Regions from separate parts of the Paenibacillus sp. FSL M7-0134 genome, predicted to be linked through region 2. Evidence: riboswitches for the same ligand, from Rfam matches in the RefSeq annotation. Region 2 holds a riboswitch; the other holds the start of a gene.
What was found. Region 2 has a riboswitch for FMN ahead of NSQ58_RS20325 (DMT family transporter). Riboswitches for the same ligand answer to the same signal wherever they lie in the genome.
Positions count from the first base shown of each region.

Region 1: linked by a shared signal. The riboswitch ahead of ribE (riboflavin synthase) and the one ahead of NSQ58_RS20325 (DMT family transporter) in region 2 are both predicted to bind FMN.

Region 1 covers NZ_JBBOXV010000001.1:2,978,411-2,981,830, forward strand. The annotation lists gene NSQ58_RS13295 (thiamine pyrophosphate-dependent enzyme) at 1-618, shown strand, start outside; gene NSQ58_RS13300 (IDEAL domain-containing protein) at 839-1,306, shown strand; FMN riboswitch at 1,375-1,548, shown strand; gene ribE (riboflavin synthase) at 1,880-2,545, shown strand; gene ribB (3,4-dihydroxy-2-butanone-4-phosphate synthase) at 2,606-3,289, shown strand; gene ribH (6,7-dimethyl-8-ribityllumazine synthase) at 3,369-3,420, shown strand, end outside.
Region 2 covers NZ_JBBOXV010000002.1:1,060,941-1,064,360, forward strand. The annotation lists partial or broken gene NSQ58_RS26810 (methyl-accepting chemotaxis protein) at 1-543, opposite strand, end outside; gene NSQ58_RS20325 (DMT family transporter) at 784-1,731, opposite strand; FMN riboswitch at 1,904-2,048, opposite strand; gene NSQ58_RS20330 (ABC transporter permease) at 2,170-2,865, opposite strand; gene NSQ58_RS20335 (ABC transporter ATP-binding protein) at 2,858-3,420, opposite strand, start outside.

The DNA.
Region 1 (3,420 bases), on a different contig from region 2:
GGGATGGATATTGGTATGGGTTCTGCGATTGGTGCGGCTCTGCGTAATCATAAGCTGATCATGTTGGAATATGATAACGAAGGGTACATGAATACAGGTTCACAGCAATCGTACTCCACTCCGCTCGGTCACATGACCAGTACGTCGGGTGTAGGGAAAATGCAAAAAGGAAAGCAAGGGCATCACAAGGATACCGTGCAAATCATGGCTGCTTGTAACATTCCGTATGCTTTTACAGCAGCTGAAAGTCATCCGCAGGATATGCTGCGTAAAGCAGCCAAAGCTCAATGGTATGCGAACAACGTGGGTACGGCCTATGGTAAGATCCTGTGCGCCTGCCCGCTGAATTGGAAATCCGAAGACAGACTGGGCACCAGCATTGTGGGCGCCGCAGTCGAGTCCTGTTTCTTTCCTTTGTACGAAATCGAGCAAGGCAGTACGACGATTACGTATAATCCGGAAGACAAGGGAAAACGGATTCCAGCTGCAGAATGGTTGAAATTAATGGGTAAAACGAAGCATCTTCTCAAGGAGGAGGCTACGCTGGCTACCTTTGAGCAGGAGATTGAGCGTCGCTGGACTACCCTGAAAAAGAAACATGAAATTTCAGAGCTATAATTCTGTTTTTTTGCATAATCATCGATTAGCACTGTTAGCCGCTGTTACTGTAGTGGTTCGATCAAGATTCTTTGCGCTTATTGTGCAAAGAATCTTTTTTGTCGTTTATGGGTTGAAGCATAAAAAAACAGGTAATGATTTCCGATATAGGAGTGGAGGCCTATAAGAGGCACGTTAAAAAGTTTTCTTCTGAATTTTAAGATGCAATGAGGTGCAGGTAATGATTAAGCTGAATACAGTTGAAATAATCGAAATTATAAAGAAGCAGATCCCTAAGGTTATGAACATCAAGCCAGTAGAACTAAAGTTTACAGACGATTTTGGACGGGCATCGCTAGCAGCGACAGAACACAAATTCACGCTGACGAACCAGCACTATTCTGCCAAGGTGATGGATTGCGTGTTAGAAACACAGGTACGCCCCATTTTAATGTGCGAAATTATTTATTTTCTGAAATGCGAGTTTATTGACGGACATGTTGATGTACGACTGGATTATGAAGCATGTTCTGAGGAAGGGCGGGGACCTGTTGCTTCAGCCGTAATTACCTTTGATCATGCAACAGAGTTGGGAGTCGAGGAGCTGGCCGATCTGATTGACTTGGCGCTTCATATGAATGATAAAACCTGGTTTGAAGAACTCTCCAGCCAATATGTCAAAACCAAAGCAGGCGCTTCTATTAGATAACTTGCTTTTTTTAGAAGTCGGTGCTAATATACGTAACAAGTTTAATGTTAATTCAATTAAATAAGAGCAAGATCCTTCGGGGCGGGGCGAAATTCCCCACCGGCGGTGATGACATGTTTGTGGATCGTTTTTGTGAGAAACAGCATGGCTTAGTCCGTGACCCGGATGCTGAATGATCAGCAGAAGGTGGACCTGGTGCAAATCCGGGACCGACAGTATAGTCTGGATGGGAGAAGGATACGAAGCGCATGTGCATGACGTGACATGTGCCGATTTTTAGCATACCCAATTGTGCGTACGACTTATTTCGTTGTAGGATAGCATCGGGCGATAGCTTTCTTAAGCTTTCTTTTTGATGGGTGTTCTGAGCGTATTTGGTTGTATCCTCAGTCATGCTTTCTATTGGCAAACCTATGATTTCATGTCGTCTTAAGATGCATATGAACTGCGCTTGTATACTACAAATGTGACTCTCATCACCCCCATGACGGATTGAATCCGAACTGGGGGTTTTTTGCGCTTATAGCTGATGAATTAGGGATAAACTGAAATGTAGTGGAAAGGAGTGAAGGCATGTTTACCGGATTAGTTGAGGAAGTGGGTCGCATTCAAACTATATCCAAAAGCGGTGAAGCGATGGTGCTGGGGATTTCGGGTTCCGTGGTGTTGGGCGATTTGAAAATAGGAGACAGTGTCTCGGTGAATGGCGTTTGCCTGACGGCGATACGGATTGGTTCGAAAGACTTTAAGGTTGATGTGATGCCGGAAACCTTTCGCAGCACTAATCTGAAAGAGTTGAGATCCGGCAGCCGAGTCAATCTGGAGCGAGCAATGGCGGCGAGTGGAAGGTTCGGAGGACACATCGTGCAAGGACATGTGGACGGGACGGGAACGATTCGCGGGGTGACATCAGACCAGAATGCAGTTGTGTTCGAAGTTGAGCCTAAAAATCAAACATTATTTAAATATATTCTACTCAAAGGGTCAATCACAATTGATGGTATCAGCCTCACAGTCGCACAGCGTACGGGAGATACCTTTGCCGTATCTATTATTCCCCACACTTTATCCGAAACGGCCTTACAAGCCAAACGTGAGGGGGATACCGTCAATATCGAATGTGATATTTTGGGCAAATATGTAGAACAGCTTTTAAATTACAGAGGTTCAGCGGAGGCGGAGAGAGTAGAAGAAGCTCCTCTCAGTTTGGACTATTTGGCGAAACACGGCTTTGCCTGATTTTGAATGGTAAGCCTGTTTAGGAGCATTCGTGGCACAAGACATAAGGAGGAAAGTGTTATGGATAGAGGTAGCCAAACAAGTGCAATGGCGAACGTCATAGAGCATGGCGAGTTGGAACATGACGAAGAGATTCGTTTGGATTCCATCGAAGAAGCGTTGGAGGATTTAAAAAACGGTAAAGTCGTTATTGTAGTGGATGATGAACAGCGCGAAAATGAAGGCGATTTTATCGCTTTGGCTGAAAAAGCGTCGCCTGAGGTCATTAATTTCATGATTACAGAAGGTCGCGGGTTGGTCTGTGTGCCAATCACACGACAAAGAGCCGAGGCTTTGGAATTGCATCCTATGGTAGAGCAAAATACAGATTTCCACGGTACTGCCTTTACGGTATCGGTAGATCATATGGAGACAACAACGGGTATTTCAGCGGCCGAGCGCTCCTTGACTGTACGCGCCTTGGCAGACGAAGCAGTCACAGGAAGTGATTTCCGCAAGCCTGGTCACATGTTCCCGCTGATTGCTCGCGATGGTGGTGTCTTGCAGCGTGCTGGTCACACTGAAGCGGCTGTTGATCTGGCCCGACTCAGTGGCTTCAAGCCTGCTGGGGTCATTTGCGAAATTATAAAGGAAGATGGCTCAATGGCCCGCCTGCCTGATCTGGCAGTGGTCGCCAAGCGACATCAATTGAAGCTGATCAGTATTCAGCATTTGGTGGCCTACCGTCGTCGTTTGTCATTGTAAAAATACATCTCGGTTCCAAGTAAATCTGAAGTATTATCCGAAGTCCCTAAATAATTAAACTAAGAGAGGTTGATTAAACATGGCACGTTTTCTAGAAGGTAATCTCGTATCAAACGGTTTAAAATATGGTA
Region 2 (3,420 bases):
ACCGTCCTCCAGCGTTCCCGATATATTAACGACTAAATTCCCTGTCGTGACGCTGGCAACTGGAACACCGACGAATACCTTGCCCTTTTCCAGCATTGCATTTTTGTACCATTTTCTCTCCCGGGGGTCATAATCGTCCTCCTGTTTTTTCGGCGAACGTATGTATTGCCCTTTCGCATTGCCGAGAAGCGCGGCATCTAGCTCGGGATGAGCCTTGACGATGACATCCAACTTTTTCTGAAGGGCCTCTTGGTTGGTACCAATGGAATCAGATTTGATTTCAGTGGTAAGCACGTCCAGGTCTTTCATAATGGGCGCTACATACTGATTGACATTGCTTCGGATCAGATACAGATTCGTGTATACGGAACCGCCCATTTGCTGACTGAGTTGTGTCGTAGCCCCCTGATAGGAGAAGTACCCGATAAGTACGCTCGGAATCAATAACACAGCCAAAAAAGATATTATTAATCTTGTCCTCATTAAATAAAACTGCTTGAGAAACCTGTTCCACCACGGAACTGTTTGTTTTGTTTTAGTCATAGTTATTGCTCCTCTGTGTCTGATGATCACTACATTGTTTTATTCGACAGAAACCGACGAATTTTATAGATGTAATCTTTGAGAAACGAGGAATAATTGCATGTTTTAGACACTTTTTTCGGAAAATAGGTCTAAAGAACTATGATTTATATGAATACGAATACATAAAAAGCCAAATCAGAGATGCAAAAGCATCTTCACGATTTGGCTTGGGTGAGTCATGAAAGGGACATTGAACTGTTAATTTTTTTGCTGACGTGAAATCATAAAGAGCGTAATCCAGATGAGCATAAAACCAGTCAATTGCGCTACAGTGACAATTTGCTGAAATGCGATCCAGTTAATCACGACACCAACCATGGGAAAGCTTAATTCTGCCATCGTAGCATAAGACGCTTTGGTCGTACTTAAGCCTTTGTAATACAACAATAAGCTAAGAAGACCCGGAAGCAATGCCTGCAATAGCAGATTGATAATTACAGCTGCGCCCGCCCATGTACCGGCAGGCATATTCCATGGAGCATGCTCTACAGAGGTGAGGACAATCAGCAGAGGGAGCGCGACCATGAAGCGGAGGGAGGTTACCGTTTCATATTTCATTGAACGAAGTAAGTAACTTCCCATGACTGTCGAACCGCCCCACAGAACTGCTGCACCGAGTGCAAGTAGACTACCGACCTGGACAAAATCACGAACATGTCCGAAGGGAAGCGACCAACCGAAGGTCAGAAGATACGTCCCGAACAGAGCGACGACAATTAATAATCCAAAATGACGCGGCAACATTTCCTTCAAAATAATACGAGCTAGAATAATAGCGACCAAGGGTTGAAGCTTCTGGAGTAAGAGTACAGCATTCAAATCACCATTGCTGAGTGCCATGGTGAAAATTACGCTGGCCAGAGCCGAGCCACCCCACGAGACGAACAAAATAGCGAAAACTTGACGAAGCCGTACCGCTTTGAGTTCCTCACGATGCTTCCACAGCATCGGTGTCAGAGCGAGGAAAAGCAGCACATGCTCCATTAGTACAATTTGTGTTGAAGTAAATGACTTTAACAAAATAATACGAAACAGCGGGTCTGCGCCCCACAAGGCCGCTCCAATTGCGACCAGCCAAAAACCGCTTTTCATGTGGGAGCTACGATCAAAACCTTTGGATGTTAGTACAGTAGAAGATTGACTCATACTCAATTAGCTCCTTGCGAATACAGGACCGGTGGCACAAAAACCCCCGTCCATGGCGAAAGGCCATGCAAGACGGGGGTTGATCAAATAAACTTGCCGCTTTATGCAAGTTAAATGAAGTTACTGCAAAACCAATAACGCAGTATTCATCCACTTCGCGGCATGTTGATATTTCGATCTTCTTCCATCCGGACTTTACCGTCGGCTTTGGCATCTCACCAAATCAGTCCGTATCCTGTTGCCAGATACAGAGTCGCGGGCTTAGCTCCATGAGCCATACCGCCGGTTGGGAATCTCACCCTACCCCGAAGATCCTTATTCCGTTTTTAATTTCTCCTATAGGATATACCTGTTTTAGAATGAAGTCCAGTGAAAAATGTGTGTATATCGAACAATGATTTTCATCTGTTTTTTGAAAGCGCTCTACGAAATTACATATTACGAGGTAATATCCTTATACTCAATACGTCGAATCGCCGCATAAGCCACAAGCATTCCCAGTATAGAGAAGCCGATTTGCACGGGGGCAATGGAGCTAAGGGTAGCGCCGTTATTATTGGAGAAAAGCAATGCTACAATCAGGATTGAGGTCACAATGGTGGTGGGTACAGAGTATCTTCGCATCCCCATATACAGCGGAACCAGTCCCATAAAGCTGGCAGCAACGGCATTGATTAACGTCCGTGCTGATTGTTGCCCCAGTATGGAAAGAGTAAGGTTATCCGGTACAATCAAAACAAACTGGTTGAGCAGATGAATAGCAGCCGTAATGATTATTTCCGAAATAATAATGGACAAGAACGTGAACAGTAACACGACCAAGAGTTTGGCGATCATCAGCTTTTGACGATGAATCGGATACATGAACAAGATCGTAATCGATTTGGACTTAAATTCCCCGACGATAAAGCGGCATAGGAGAACGGAAGCAAACACAATAAATGTAGCTCTTACAAAATTGTCTATTAGATCCAATAGTTGAGTGTACTGTGTGAATTCAGGTATTCCTTCACTTTGACTTTCCAGCGCAATAACACAGAGCAGCCCAAGAATGCATGCATTGGCGATCAGTGCTGAACGGATATAACCCGTCAGATGGAATTTTTTCAGCTCCAACTGCATCAATTTAAGCATGGAGATCACCTCCGTTTAACAGGCGAAAAAAGTAGTCTTCCAGCGTGCTGCTTTTCTGATGAATGGAATCCACCTCTATATCATTTAAGATGAGCGTCTTCGTAATTTGTTTCTGCGGTACATTTGTATCGTAAATACGTATACTCTGTTCATTTATCACCTTTATATTATTCAGGCTCAAATGATGGGAGAGGACGTAGGCCGCCTTCTTACAATCGTTGGTCGTAAATTCGATGTATTCCGTATTGGTTTCCCGCATCTGCTCCATCGATACTTCCTCAATCAGTCGTCCGTGATTAATCACGCCCACCGTATCCGCAATCTGCTCTATTTCCGCTAAAATATGACTGGACACGAGCAGGGTCATCCCATATTCCTTGCATAGCATGTGGAATAGTTGGCGGATTTCCTTGATTCCCACTGGGTCCAGACCATTAATGGGTTCATCCAAAATGAGTAGCTCTGGCTTAGTCGCAATAGCGCGGGCAATCCCGAGACGTTGTTTCATTCCTAGCGAAAAATCCTTTACCGGCTTGTCATCTGCATTTCGCAAAT